3 regions of the Cellulomonas sp. URHB0016 genome follow, and region 1 is predicted to be linked to each of the others. Evidence: riboswitches for the same ligand, from Rfam matches in the RefSeq annotation. Region 1 holds a riboswitch; each other region holds the start of a gene.
What was found. A riboswitch is a leader RNA that binds a small molecule or an ion and turns the genes downstream of it on or off. The one in region 1 is predicted to bind S-adenosylmethionine.

Region 1 (4,633 bases):
GGCGTCGAGGTCCGCGCGCCAGATGTTGTGGCCGTCGATCACGCCGGCGACCAGCGTCTTCGTCTCCAGGCCGGGGACCTTCTCCGACGGCGCGTGGCCGCGGACCAGGTCGATGCCGATGGCCTCGACGTCGGTGGCGGCGAGCACCGGAAGCGCCGGGCCCAGGTCGCCGTAGGGGGCCGCGACGAAGATCGCCGGGCGGTCGGTGAGGTCGGTGGCGAGTGCGCGGTAGGCCTCGACGACCGCGGCGAGCAGCTGGTCGGCCGGCACCTCGATGGAGTCGGACACCAGGGCCGGCTCGTCGAGCTGGACCCACGTCGCACCGGCGGCCTTGAGGTCGCGCAGCAGCTCGGCGTACACCGGCAGGAGGTCCTGCAGGCGGTCGATGGGTGCGAAGCCCTCCGGCGAGCCCTCGGCGGCCTTGGCCAGCGCCAGGTAGGTGACCGGGCCGACGATGACCGGGCGGGTCAGCACGCCGTCGGCCAGTGCCTCGGTGAACTCGCGCACCGGGCGGTCGCTCGCGTAGCGGAACGCGGTGTCCGGGCCGATCTCGGGCACCAGGTAGTGGTAGTTCGTGTCGAACCACTTCGTCATCTCGAGCGGCAGGTCGTCGCCGCGGCCACGGGCCACCGTCGAGTAGCCCGCGAGGTCCAGGCGGCCGTTCTCGTCGACCAGGTCGGCGAAGCGGGCCGGCACGGCGCCGACCACGGCCGACGCGTCGAGCACGTGGTCGTAGAACGAGAAGGCGCTCGGGATGGCGGGGACGTCGGTCCGCAGGCCCAGCTCGGCCAGGCGGGTGCGCGTGCGGCGGCGCAGGTCGGCGGCGACGGCCTCGACCTCGTCCGCGGTGGAACGGCCGGCCCAGAACGACTCGATGGCCTTCTTGAGCTCACGGCGCGGCCCGATGCGGGGGTATCCCAGGACGGAGCCGGCGGGGAACGTGGGGGTGCTGGTCATGGTGTGTCGGTCCCTCAGAGGTCGGTCGTTGACGGATTGGGGTGACGGCGGGTCCGAGCTCCTCCGTCGAGGTCGGCGCCCTCGAGCAGGTCGAGCGCGGCGTGGTGCTGGTTGTACGTGTAGACGTGGATGCCGGGTGCCCCGCCGTCGAGGACGCCGTGGACCAGGTCGACGCTGGCGCGGATGCCCCGGCGGTGCCGGTCGAGCTCGTCGTCGGCCGAGCCCAGCAGGTCCAGCAGGTCGGGCGGCACCGGCACCCCGGTGAGCTCCTGCACGCGCAGCAGGCGGGCCGGGTCGGTGGTCGGGATGATGCCCGGGATGATCGGGATGGTGACGCCCGCGTCCCGTGCCTCAGCGACGAGACCGAGGTAGGCGTCGGCGTCGAAGAACACCTGCGTGATCGCGAAGTCCGCGCCGGCCTGCTGCTTGGCGAGCAGGCTCGCGACGTCCTGCGCGCGGGTGCCGCCGGTGGCCGCGTTGCCGCGCGGGAAGGCGGCGACGGCGACCGACAGCGGCCGGACGCGGGCACGGACCGCCTGGGAGGGGCTGTCGGCGCACCGCTGCTGCTCGAGGTCGCGGAGCAGCTCCACGAGCTCGCTCGCCGTGTTGAGGCCGTCGGGGTGCGGCTGCCAGTCGTCCTGGTCGGTGGGCGGGTCGCCGCGCAGCGCGAGGAACGACCGGACTCCCTCGTCGAGGAACTCCTCGACGATCGTGGTGATCTCCTCGCGAGAGGTCCCGACGCAGGTCAGGTGGGCGATCGGGTTCAGCGACGTCTCGCGCAGCAGCCGTCTGACGAACGCGCGCGTGGTGAGCCGTGTCTTGCCGGCGGCCCCGTAGGTGACGGACACGAAGTCGGGGTGCACCGCCTCGAGCGCCTGGATGGTCGCCCACAGCCGCGGTGCGGCGTCGGGGTTGCGCGGCGGGAACAGCTCGAACGACACCGTCGGCCGGTCCACGGCAGCGCGCGGGCGCGGCGACTCGGCGACGTGGACGCCGGTCACACGCTCGCTCGCGGTCGCGGCGGTCGTCGTCGCACTCACAGGGCAGCCCGGGCGCACCGGTGGTGACACCGGCGGGTGCGGGGTCGGGGGTCAGGCACAGACATGTCGCTCTCCATCGACCCTGGCGGAAGCACCCACACCCTCGACGAGGAGGGGGGTTGCTGCGGCGTCGTCGAGCCAGGTCTCTCGGCCGCTCTGGATGGTTGCCGCGATGCTACGCGACGACCACATGCTGAGCAACCATGTTCGCTCTGTGAGACGGAGGTGTCCGCTGCGTGTCCCTCCGCCGATGCGGCCGTCTGCCCGCCAGCCGCCGCACTCCGCTCGCCGGCCCGGGCAGGATGACGGCGGCCGTCCCGGCCCAGGGTAACGAAGCGCTCCGGTCTGTGGCGGCGCCAGGCGCCGAGGCCACGGGCCCGATCGGCGTCGGCACCCCGGACCGCTGGGACATGGAACATCGGCAAGCGACCCATACGGGCGTCCAGTACCTCCTAGTATCCGCACCGAAGATGTTCCGCTGCGCGGTGGGTCGTCCTGCCGGCGGACGGTGCGGTCACGTCCCGGCCGCGTGTCGTCGAGGAGGTCATCGTGCCGGGTGCAGTCGTGAGGAAGGGACTCGTGCCGCTGCTGGCCCTGGTCCTCGTGGGGACGACGGCGTCGGCCGCGCCCCTGACGAGCGGGGCGACGGCCCCTCTCCCGGGCTGCCCGGGATCGGTCGAGACCGACGCGGCAGTGGACGCGCTCGCATGCGACCCGGACGGCGCCGGCTTCGACGCGCTCAGCGCGTCGGGCGAGACGGCTCGGACCAGTCCGCCGTCGACCTCGTGGGACGCCTCGAGCCCTCCGTCGGCCGGGCCCCGCCTCCGCACCGGTGCGCGGCAGCGTCTCGCCGACGAGCCGGCTGTCCAGCGCGCGGCCGAGGCGACCGGCGGCCGTGCGCGCCTCGCGTCGGCACCGGTCGGTGCCGAGACCGTCGCGGCGGCACCCGTCGAGGTGTCCGACAGGGCGGTCGTGGCCACGCTCGGCGACATGCTGCTCACCGACCCGGACACCGTCCGGCCGGTCTCCGTCGACCCGGGCGTGAGCGCCTCGCTGCAGCAGGACGCGACGGCGGGGTCGGCGTACGCCGAGGGCGTCGGGCTGTGCAGCACGGCGGACGCCGCCGGCTCCTCGTGCGGTGACACCGTCACGACGCAGCTGCGGCCTTTCCCGTGGCGCGGGGGCACCAGGGCGGAGACCAAGCACGGACCGTACCCGCCGGCCGGTCTGCGTACGGAGAATCCGCGCACTGCGTGCGTGATGGGGGAGGGCCGGCCGTTCATGCGCTCGGAGACGCCGACACTGGTGGCGACGCTTGCCCACCCGGACGGCACCTCGCTCTACGGCCGGTTCGACGTGTTCGACGTGATCGACGGCGCGGCGCGGGGTGTCGTCTGGACCGGGAGCACCGCTCCTCAGGGTTCGGGCGCGGAGCACAAGGTCACCGTGAACGCCGAGGTCCTGCGGGACGGGCACACGTACCGCTGGCGCGCCCTTGCGTTCGACGCACGGTCCGGTGTGGGCATCTCGACGGTCCCCTGCGAGCTCACCGTGGACCTCGTCGCCCCCGACTCGCCGTCGATCACGCCGGTCCAGGGCCAGCCAGGTGTGTACGACAAGGACGTCGCCGGCGGCGGCATCGGGCTGACCGGCCAGTTCACCCTGTCGCCGGGCTCCTCGAGCGACGTCGTCGCGTACAAGTACTCGTTCGACGGCGACGCCATGGACCAGACCGCGGCCGTGTCGCTCGGTGGCAGCGCGACGATCTCGTACACGCCGACGACGGCAGGCCCGCACGTCCTGTACGTGGAGTCCGTCGACAGGGCAGGCAACACGAGCCCCACGCCGATCCATCGGTTCATCGTCAGGTAGCGGCTCGACCAGGTGATGACGTCTCCGCCACCGGGTCCGGCACCCCGGTCGGCGGTTCCTGCTGACCGTGAGCTGGTCCGGCAGGACGCGGGGTGATCGCTCGTCACACAGCAGCCGGGTGACACGGTCGTCGGGTGGTGGGCTCCGCGGGAGAGGATGGGCCCATGTCAGCGACCGTCCAGGCCAAGGGGATCGGTGCCGGGTTCGGCGATCGTGAGCTCTTCTCGAACCTCGACCTCGTCGTCGCCCCGGGCGACGTCATCGGGCTCGTGGGACCCAACGGGGCCGGCAAGTCGACCCTCCTGAGGATCCTCGGCGGCCTGCGCACCCCCGACGCCGGCTCGGTGGCGGTCTCGCCCGCGCACGCCCAGCTCGGCTACCTCGCCCAGGAGGTCGAGCGCGTCGACGGTGAGTCGGTCCGCGAGCACCTCGGGCGGCGCACCGGCGTCACGCGGGCCCAGGAGGAGATGGACGCCGCCGCGGACGCGCTGGGCCGCGGGGCGCCCGGTGCCGACGACGAGTTCTCCGAGGCGCTCGAACGCTGGCTGGCCCTCGGCGGCGCCGACCTCGAGTCGCGCCTCGGGTCGGTGGCCGACGACCTCGGCCTCGCGGTCGACCTCGACCTGCCGATGACCGCGCTGTCCGGTGGGCAGGCGGCCCGGGTCGGGCTGGCGGCGCTCCTGCTGTCCCGCTACGACGTGTACCTGCTCGACGAGCCGACGAACGACCTCGACGCCGCCGGCCTCGACCGGCTGGAGGAGTTC
Region 2 (4,633 bases), 560 kb from region 1:
GCGGGCGGCACCGGTGCCGAGGCGCTCCGGGCCGCCGTCGACCGGGCGCGGCTCGTCGAACGGCTCGGCTACCGCCGCGTGTGGTTCGCCGAGCACCACCTGGCGGCCGGGGTGGCGTCCGCCGCGCCGGCCGTGCTCGCGGCGCTCGTGGCGGGTGCCACGTCGACGATCCGGGTCGGGTCCGCGGCCGTGCTGCTGGGCTCGACGAGCCCTGTCGTCGCCGCGGAGCAGTTCGGGACCGTCGCGGCGTTGCACCCCGGCCGCGTGGACCTGGGCCTCGGCCGGTCGTCGTTCCCGCCGCCGGCCCCGGCCGGCACCGCGGACGGTGCGGGTGCGGCACCGACCGCCCGCAGAACCCGACCGGCACCCACGCCCGAGCGCGTGGTCGACGGCCTCCTGGTCCCCGCGACACCGCCCGTCGCGTTCGACGAAGGTCCGCTGCTCGAGCGGATCCTCGCGCAGGTCCGGTTCGTCGGGGCGGGTCGCGCCGCCGGGTCGTTCACCGCCGAGCTCTCGACCGTGCTCGACGTGGTGCGCGGCGCCGCCCGGACGGACGTCGGCCGCCCCGCCACCGTCCCCGCCGCCCAGGGTTCGGACCTCGCCCTGTGGGTCCTCGCGTCGAGCGGCGGCGAGAGCGCCCGGGTCGCCGGTGAGCTGGGCCTGCCGCTCGCGGCGAACTACCACGTGTCCCCGTCGACGGTCCTGGAGACCGTCGAGCAGTACCGTGCCGCGTTCCGGCCCGGCGTGCTCGACGAGCCCTACGTGGTTGTCTCGGCGGACGTGCTGGCCGCCGGCACCGCGGCGCGGGCCCACGCGCTCGCCGACCCGTTCGCCGAGTGGGTCCTGTCGATCCGGCGCGGCGAGGGCGCGATCCCGTACCCGGCACCCGGCACCACGACCCGGTGGGCGGACCGCCCCGCGGCCGAGCAGGACCTCGTCCGTGACCGCGTCGACACCCGTTTCGTCGGGACGCCCGACGAGGTCGCTGCCGGACTGGCCACGCTGGCCCGCGTGACCGCCGCCGACGAGCTCCTGCTCACCACCATCACCCATGACCCGGCCGACACGGCACGCTCGTACGAGCTCCTCGCCGCCGCCTGGCCGGCCACGTCGACCCGCCCGCTGGCCACCACGACCGCCTGACGCCAGCTTCCGCGGACCCGCGCGTGCCCTGGGCCGGCCGCGGCACGTCGCTGGTGAGAACGGCACAGGGGGGCAAGACCGGCAGTTCCTGCCGCCCTTCACCACCAAGCACCGGTGTCACGGCCGGCCGGTGGGCCGGGCGGCCGGTGGGCCGGGCGGGCGGTGGGCCGGGCGGCCGGTGGCCGGGCGGCCGGGTGGCCCGGTGGCCGGGCGGCCGGGTGCGGGTGGCTGGTGGGAAGCGGGACGCCCGCCCTCCGGCCGTGCGGCCAGGGGGCGGGCGTCGTGGGTCGGGCGGTCAGATCGAGTAGTCGTCGCCGATCTGGTGGTACGTCCGGTCGTGGTAGACGAGCGGCCTGACGTCGTGGGTCCCGTGGGACAGGGCCCGCACGGACACCAGGTACGACCCGCCGACGGGCGTGCGCTGCACGACCCGGCCGCGGACCCACGACACGGCCCCGTCGATGACGGGCTCCCCGGTGTCGAGGGCGGTCCAGCCGCCGGCGGCGAACCGGTCGATGCCGTGGGTGGCGAACCGGGCGGACACGTCGTCCTGGGACCCGGACAGGAAGCTGATCGTGAGCGTCCGGGCCCGGGACACCGCAGGCCAGGAGGACGACGTGGACGCGAGCGAGAAGGCGAGCAGCGGCGGCTCGGCCGACACCGAGATCACGGAGGTGGCGGTGAAGCCCACGAGCCGGCCGGGACCGTCGACGCCCTCGAACGAGTCACGGCCGTCGTCGGACTCGGGCGAGGTGTCGACGAGCGCCACCACCGCGACGCCCGCGGGATGCCGGCGGAACACGTCCTTGTACTCGTCGGGCGTGAGCTGCGGCTCGTCCTGCTCGGCCAGGTCGGCGTCGAGGGCACGCAGGATCTCGGTGGTCATCGGAGCACCTCCGCGAGGGTCGCGACACCGCCCAGGGAGCGGCGCAGGGGTTCGCCGGCGCGGTCGATCCACCGGTCGACGGCCGGGTCGAGGTCGGCCAGGTCGGCCTCGGTGACGGTGAACGAGCGGGCCGGGACGGTCGCGCCGAGCTCCACGAGCAGGGGGCGCAGGTGCACCTCCCCGACGAGCGCGTGCGCGGGGTTGCCGGACACCACGACGGGCACGGCGGCGACCCCGGCGAGCCCGTCGGGGCCGTAGAGGTCGAGGAAGGACTTGAGGAGCCCGGTGTACGAGGCCTTGTACACGGGCGTCGCGACCAGCAGCACGTCGGCGGACGCGACGAGGCGCAGCGCCTCGTCGACGCGCGGCCGGTCGGCGGCGAAGAGCTCCGGTGCGAGGTCGGCCAGGTCGACGGTCGCGAACGGCACCGCCGGGCCGGACAGGTCCGACGGGTCGGGGGCGAGCGCCGGACCCAGCCGCCGGGCGAGGTGCTCGGCGGCGGCGCGAGTGCGCGACCCCGGTCGGGGGTTGCCGACCAGCGCCACGACGGACGGATGGGGGTGGACCACGGTGCAGCTCCTTCACGATCACGATTGCCGCACCCCGGGTGGGGTACGACCAGGTCATCTCCCGGAGCACCCCGTCGTGACAGGGGTTGCTGACCAGCGAGCCGGGGCTTCGCGCTGGTGCTCGTGACCTCGCCGCGGTTTGTACCAGCGGTTGCGGCGGCGGCAAGGGCTTGTGCGGGATGTCTCGCAGTGCGGACACCCGGAAGGCCGTCCGAGCGGACGGTGCGCGGCACCGCATGGGGCGTTGAGCCGTTCGAGTGGTCCGTTTCCTCCCGCATTGCTGTCCGGTTCGCCCGGTTCCACCATGGGCTGGCCGCGCTCGTCGTGCGGCGACCCGCATGCGCGACCGCTCATGCGTGCCGGACCGTGAAAGGCGCCCCCGTGAACGAAGAGCTCGTCTCCCCGATCCGCCGTGGCGCCCACGACATCGCCGTCGACCGTGAACGGATGCGCCGCCGCCGGGTGTACCGGCTCGCCGCCGTCCTGATCGCCGCGGAGGCCTACGTCATCGTCAGCGCCCTCATGGGCCGCTCGATCGTGCCGGCCGTTCCCGCGGTCGACCCGTTGGTGCTGGTCCCGGCGCTGTTCTTCGCGGGCCTGCTCGGGGTGATGCTCCTGACGACCGTCGGCACGTCGCGCTCACCGCACGTCATGTACCGGCCGGAGCAGGTGGACGTGCGGCTCGACGACGTCATCGGCATCGACCCGGTGCTGGAGGACGTGCGCCGCTCGATCGACCTGTTCCAGACGCACCGCCAGTTCGCGGACCAGATGGGCGGCACCCCGCGTCGTGGGCTGCTGTTCGAGGGAGCGCCCGGCACCGGCAAGACGATGACCGCGAAGGCCATGGCGGCCGAGGCGGGGGTGCCGTTCCTCTTCGTGTCGGCGACGTCGTTCCAGTCCATGTACTACGGCGCGACCGCCAAGAAGATCCGCGCGTACTTCAAGGCGCTCCGCAAGGCGGCCCGTGCGGAGGGCGGTGCCATCGGCTTCATCGAGGAGATCGACGCGATCGGCCTGCGGCGTGGCGGGATGCAGTCGGCGAGCTCGTCGGCCGGCGTGTCGGCCAGCGGCTCCGACCCCCACCGCGGGTCCGTCCTGAACCTGATGACGAGCGAGGGCACCGGCGGCGTCGTCAACGAGCTGCTCGTGCAGATGCAGTCGTTCGACGAGCCCACCGGTGCCGCCAAGCTCGGCGACAAGCTGGTGGCCCGCATCAACCTGCTGCTCCCGGCCCACCGGCAGATCCCGCGCAGCCGCCCCTCGAAGGCACCGATCCTGCTCATCGCCGCGACCAACCGCGCCGACTCGCTCGACCCGGCGCTGCTGCGTCCCGGCCGGTTCGACCGCCACCTCACGTTCGTGTCGCCCGACGCGCACGGTCGCCGGGCCCTCGTGGACCACTTCCTGTCCCGCCGCTCGCACGACGCCGAGCTCGACGACCCGGTCGCGCGCGACCGGGTGGCGGCCGCGACGAACGGCTGGACGCCGGTGATGATCGAGCACCTGCTCGACGAGGCCCTGGTGAACTCGCTGCGCCGCGGCTCGCTGACCATGTCGTTCGCGGACGTCGAGACGGCACGGATCACCGAGATGGTCGGCATCGGGCAGCCCGTCCGCTACACGGAGGGCGAGCGACGCCTCATCGCCACGCACGAGGCCGGGCACGCGGTGACCGCGTGGCTCGTGGCGCCGAACCGGCACCTCGAGGTCCTGACGATCGTCCGCCGCGGCGAGGCCCTCGGGCTGCTCGCGCACGGTGACTGCGAGGAGGTGTGGACCCGGTCCGAGGGCGACCTGCGCGGGCTCGTGCAGATCGCGATGGGCGGCTGGGTCGCCGAGGAGCTGTTCTTCGGTCAGACCACGACCGGCCCGGCCAGCGACCTCGCCGCGGCGACCCGCACGGCGGCGCAGATGGTCGGCGCCGCGGGGATGACGGGCTCGCTCGTGTCGTTCCTCGCGACGGACCGCCCGCTCGTCAACGCCGTCCTGGCGGACGGCAAGGCACGCGAGCAGCTCGAGACCGTGCTCGACG
Region 3 (4,633 bases), 770 kb from region 1:
CGCCGACGCCGACAGCCACAAGGTCGACGAGATCGAGCACGGCAGCCCGGCGAACGCCGCGTTCGCCGACCGCTCGTCGTGGGTCTCGGTGTCCGGGCCCGCCGAGGTGGTCCGCGACACGGCGAAGGCCCGCGAGCTGTGGGGAGCGACCGCCGAGGCGTGGTACCCCGACGGTCCGGAGACGCCGGGCCTGGTCCTGGTGGTCGTGCACGGCGAGACGGCCGAGTACTGGGACTCGGCCGGCGGCCGGCTCGCGACCGTCCTCAGCCTGGTCAAGGCGAAGGTGAAGCACGAACGCTACGACGGCGGCGAGAACGAGACGGTCCGGCTCTGACCCCACCGTCGCGCCGGCTCTGACCCGCGGCAGCGCGCCGGCCGGGTCAGAGCCGGAGACCGGTCGCGTCAGTCCGGCAGCCGTCCGAGCGCCTGCGTGAGGTCGTCGATCAGGTCGTCCGGGTCCTCGAGCCCGACGGACAGCCGGACCGTCGACTCCGCGATGCCCACCCTGGCCCGGCCTTCGGCTCCGAGCTTGCGGTGCGTGGTGGTCGCCGGGTGCGTGACCATCGACTTCGCGTCGCCGAGGTTGTTCGAGATGTCGAGGATCCGCAACGAGTCGAGCACCCCGAACGTGGCCTTCTTCGCCACGTCCACCGACGCCCCCTCGGGCACGCGCAGGTTGAACGTCACCACGGTGCCGCCGCCGGACTGCTGCGCGAGCGCGAGCTCGTGCTGCGGGTGGGACGTCAGGTACGGGTAGCGGACCAGGGACACCCCGGGCTGCTCCTCGAGCCACGTGGCCAGCCGCAGGGCCGACGCCGTCTGGTGGCGCACGCGCAGCGACAGCGTCTCGAGGCCCTTGAGCAGCACCCAGGCGTTGAACGCCGACAGCGACGGGCCCGTGTTCCGGATGAGCGTCTGGACGGGACCGCGGACGTACTCCTCGCTGCCCAGGATGGCGCCGCCGAGGACGCGTCCCTGACCGTCGATGTGCTTGGTCGCGGAGTACACGACGACGTCCGCCCCGAGGGTGAGCGGCTGGGAGAGCACCGGGGTGGCGAACACGTTGTCGACGATCACGAGCGCCCCGGCGGCGTGCGCGAGGCGGCTCACGGCCTCGATGTCGACGAGGTCCTGCATCGGGTTGGACGGCGTCTCGAAGAACACGACGTCCGCGGGGGTGGACAGCGCCTCCTCCCACTGCGAGAGCACGTGCCCGTCGACGTAGTCGGTCCGCACGCCCCACTTGGCGAGGATCTCGTCGAAGATCACGACCGACGAGCCGAACAGCGCCCGGGCGGTGACGACGCGCGAGCCCTGCTGCAGCACGGCGGCGAGCGCGGTGAACACGGCGGCCATCCCGGTCGCCGTCGCGTAGGCCGCCTCCGCGCCCTCGATCAGCCGCAGCCGCTCCTCGAAGGTCGAGACCGTCGGGTTGTTGTACCGCGAGTAGAGGAAGCGGTCCCGCTCGCCGGCGAACGCGGCCTCCGCCTCGGCGGCCGAGTCGTACGCGTAGGCCTGCGTGAGGAACACGGGCTCGGAGATCTCGTGGAACTCCGAGCGGACCTGCCCGCCGCGCACGGCGAGCGTGTCCGGACGCAGCGACGAGCGGTCGACCCGGCGGTCGTCCCAGTCGAGCGGACCAGGGACGCGGACGCCGTCCTGCCGGCCGCTCACAGCGCCCGCCACGGCAGGCCGGCGGCACGCCAGCCCTGGTGCCCGCGCTGCCCGTCGGGGCCGACGTCGCCCTCGAAGCCTTCGAGCACGTTGTAGGCAGGGCCGAGGCCCGCAGCCGTCGCAGCCTGCGCCGCGGCGATGGAGCGGACCCCGGAGCGGCACAGGAACACGACCGGACGCTCGTCGCCGGGCTCCAGGCCCGCCTCGCCGAGCTGCTGCAGGAACTGCGGGTTCGGGCGGCCCGACGGTGCCTGCACCCACTCGACGAGCGCGGCGCGCCCGCCGATCGCGGCGGCGTCCGGGATGCCGATCGACCGCCACTCGCCATCGGTGCGCACGTCGACGAGGACCGCGCGCTCGTCCGTCGTGAGCAGCTCCCACGCCTGCTGCGGGGTCAGGTCACCTGCGTAGCCCATGTCGCCTCCATCGGTCCTGGCGGTAGCACCCTCGGCCGGGCACGTGGTGTGCCCGCGGGTTGCTGCGGCGTCGTCGAGCCAGATCTCTCGGCCGCTCTGGATGGTGCGGGCGATGCTACGCGGAGCGGACAACACGCTCCAATTGGTGGACAGAGTGTCCCGCCATCCGAGACAGCCCGGGCGTGTCGTTGACACGACCGGGGGACCTTGGCGACCCTCGTCCCAGGTCATGAGTGCCAGCGTCAAGCCCCGGCTCGCTGGCCGGCAACCCTCCTCCGCGGTGGGGTGCCCCGGGTGACGACCTGGCTGGACGCCGCCCGGTGTCCGGCAAGCGCGGGGTCCACCACCGACGGTGTCCCCCTGAGCCTTCTGGAGGACCATCATGACCGTCACCGCCGAGCGCTCGTCGTGTGCCGGGGTCGCCGCCACCGCGTCGACCCCGCCGACCGTCCAGCCGCTGCTCCCCGTCGTCGGTGGCGACACGACCGTGCCGCTTGTCGACGGCACCCAGCGCGTCTACGCCAACCTCGACTACGCCGCGAGCGCCCCCGCGCTCGAGGCCGTCGCGGCCCGCGTCACCGAGGTCCTCCCGCTGTACGCCTCCGTGCACCGCGGCGCCGGCTACCTGTCCCAGGTGTCCACGGCCCTGTACGAGTCGTCCCGGCAGGCCATCGCCCGGTTCGTCGACGCGCGGTCCGACGACGTCGCGATCATCACCCGCAACACCACGGACTCGCTCAACCTGCTGGCCGGCGTCGTGCCCGCCGGCGGCCGGGTGCTCGTCCTGGACGTCGAGCACCACGCGAACCTGCTGCCCTGGGTGCACTCGGGCGGCGGCCACGGCAACACCACGACGATCCTGCCGATCGAGTCGACCGTCGCCGCGACGCTCGACTCGCTGCGCGCCGAGCTCGCCCGCCTGCCCTACGCGCTGGTCACCGTCTCGGGTGCCTCGAACGTGACGGGCGAGGCGCTGCCGCTGGACGAGGTGGTCGCTCTCGCGCACGCGGCCGGCGCCCGCGTCGCCGTGGACGGCGCACAGCTCGTCCCGCACCGCGGCTTCTCGCTCACCGCCACCGACGCCGACTACGTGGCGTTCTCCGGCCACAAGACGTACGCGCCGTTCGGTGCGGGCGCGCTCGTGGGCCGCCGCGACTGGCTCGACGCCGGGACGCCCTACCTCGCAGGGGGAGGTGCGGTGCGGGACGTCCGGTCCGACCGGACGATCTGGCAGCCCGCCCCGGCCCGCCACGAGGCCGGCTCGCCGAACGTGCTCGGAGCCATCGCGCTCGCGGAGGCCTGTGACCAGCTCGCGGCCCTTCCCGCCGGAGCGCTCGCCGCCCACGAGGACGCGCTGCGGACCCGGCTCGTCGACGGTCTGACGGCCGTGGACGGCGTCGAGGTGGCGCGGATCTGGCCCGACTCCGCCCAGCCGGTCGGGGTCGTCACGTTCACCCTGCCGGGGCACGACGCCGGCCTGGTGGCGGCCTACCTGTCCGCCGAGCACGGCATCGGCGTCCGCGACGGACGCTTCTGCGCGCACCCGCTGCTGGCGCACCTCGGCGCATCGGGCGGGGCGATCCGTGCGTCGGTCGGGGTCGGGTCGACGAGCGAGGCGGTCGACCGGCTGGTCGCCGCGCTGCAGGCGTACCTCACGACCGGGCCGACGTCGCGGTACGAGATCGTCGACGCGTGCTGGTCCGTCGTGGACGACACCCGCCCCCTCGTCGAGGTGCACGGCCTGGACCACCTGGCCGCGACCCGCCGCGGCCGCGTGCGGCCCCGCCCTCGACGACTGACCCGATGGCCGTCCTGCCGTTCCCCACATCGACCTGAGTGAAGTCCCCGACCCGACGTGCCGATGCGAGGGTGTGCGGCTGCCGCCCGGACCTCCGGTACCGGCGTCCGGACGATCGCCCCTGACCGTCACCGCATCACCTGCTCCGTCAGACGCCGGCCCCGGCGACCACATGAGACGAGGAACAACCGCATGAGCACCGTGTACGGCCAGGCCGAGAGCACCCCGACCGCCGGGTGGTACCCGGACCCGCACGTCCCCGGCACCCACCGCTGGTGGGACGGCGCCCAGTGGACGGAGCACACGCAGGAAGCTCCCACGCAGCAGGAGCCCACGCAGCAGGCGCCCACCGCGCCGGTGGCGCCGCACGGGCAGCCGACCCACCAGCAGGAGGACGCACGCGCGACCGCCGCCTACGCCCAGAGCGGCTTCCAGGCGCCGGGCACGAGCGACCGGCCGACGGTGCCCGCGGGGGTCCCCGGCTACCCGAGCATCACGGGCGGCGTGCCCGGGTACCCGGCGCCCGCAGGGGCGACCGCGGGGCAGCCCACCGGCGTCCCCGCCTACCCGTCCGGCCCGTCGGTGGCCGACTGGTCCGGCGCCGGCGCCGGGACCGGGCCGGTCGAGGCGCCCAAGAACGGGTTGGCGACGGGTGCGCTCATCGCCGGCATCGCCGTGGTCCTGATCCTGGTGTTCACGAGCTACGCGATCGCCTCCGGCCTGGCCGTGTTCGTCGGCATCAAGG

Region 2: it holds a riboswitch for S-adenosylmethionine, as region 1 does, so the genes downstream of both, ACVW07_RS14535 (NADPH-dependent FMN reductase) here and ACVW07_RS11945 (methylenetetrahydrofolate reductase) in region 1, are expected to answer to the same signal.
Region 3: it holds a riboswitch for S-adenosylmethionine, as region 1 does, so the genes downstream of both, ACVW07_RS15500 (aminotransferase class V-fold PLP-dependent enzyme) here and ACVW07_RS11945 (methylenetetrahydrofolate reductase) in region 1, are expected to answer to the same signal.

Annotation. Positions count from the first base shown of each region.
Region 1 covers NZ_JBSRZU010000001.1:2,602,778-2,607,410, forward strand. Annotated here, with positions in the region: gene metE (5-methyltetrahydropteroyltriglutamate--homocysteine S-methyltransferase) at 1-957, opposite strand, end outside; gene ACVW07_RS11945 (methylenetetrahydrofolate reductase) at 972-1,997, opposite strand; SAM riboswitch class I at 2,068-2,164, opposite strand; gene ACVW07_RS11950 (hypothetical protein) at 2,562-3,869, shown strand; gene ACVW07_RS11955 (ABC-F family ATP-binding cassette domain-containing protein) at 4,034-4,633, shown strand, end outside.
Region 2 covers NZ_JBSRZU010000001.1:3,159,236-3,163,868, forward strand. Annotated here, with positions in the region: gene ACVW07_RS14525 (LLM class flavin-dependent oxidoreductase) at 1-1,143, shown strand, start outside; gene ACVW07_RS14530 (flavin reductase family protein) at 1,439-2,029, opposite strand; gene ACVW07_RS14535 (NADPH-dependent FMN reductase) at 2,026-2,598, opposite strand; SAM riboswitch class IV at 2,614-2,727, opposite strand; gene ACVW07_RS14540 (AAA family ATPase) at 2,980-4,633, shown strand, end outside.
Region 3 covers NZ_JBSRZU010000001.1:3,368,190-3,372,822, forward strand. Annotated here, with positions in the region: gene ACVW07_RS15485 (pyridoxamine 5'-phosphate oxidase family protein) at 1-334, shown strand, start outside; gene ACVW07_RS15490 (O-succinylhomoserine sulfhydrylase) at 403-1,674, opposite strand; gene ACVW07_RS15495 (rhodanese-like domain-containing protein) at 1,671-2,090, opposite strand; SAM riboswitch class I at 2,095-2,197, opposite strand; SAM riboswitch class IV at 2,316-2,430, shown strand; gene ACVW07_RS15500 (aminotransferase class V-fold PLP-dependent enzyme) at 2,473-3,930, shown strand; gene ACVW07_RS15505 (DUF2510 domain-containing protein) at 4,081-4,633, shown strand, end outside.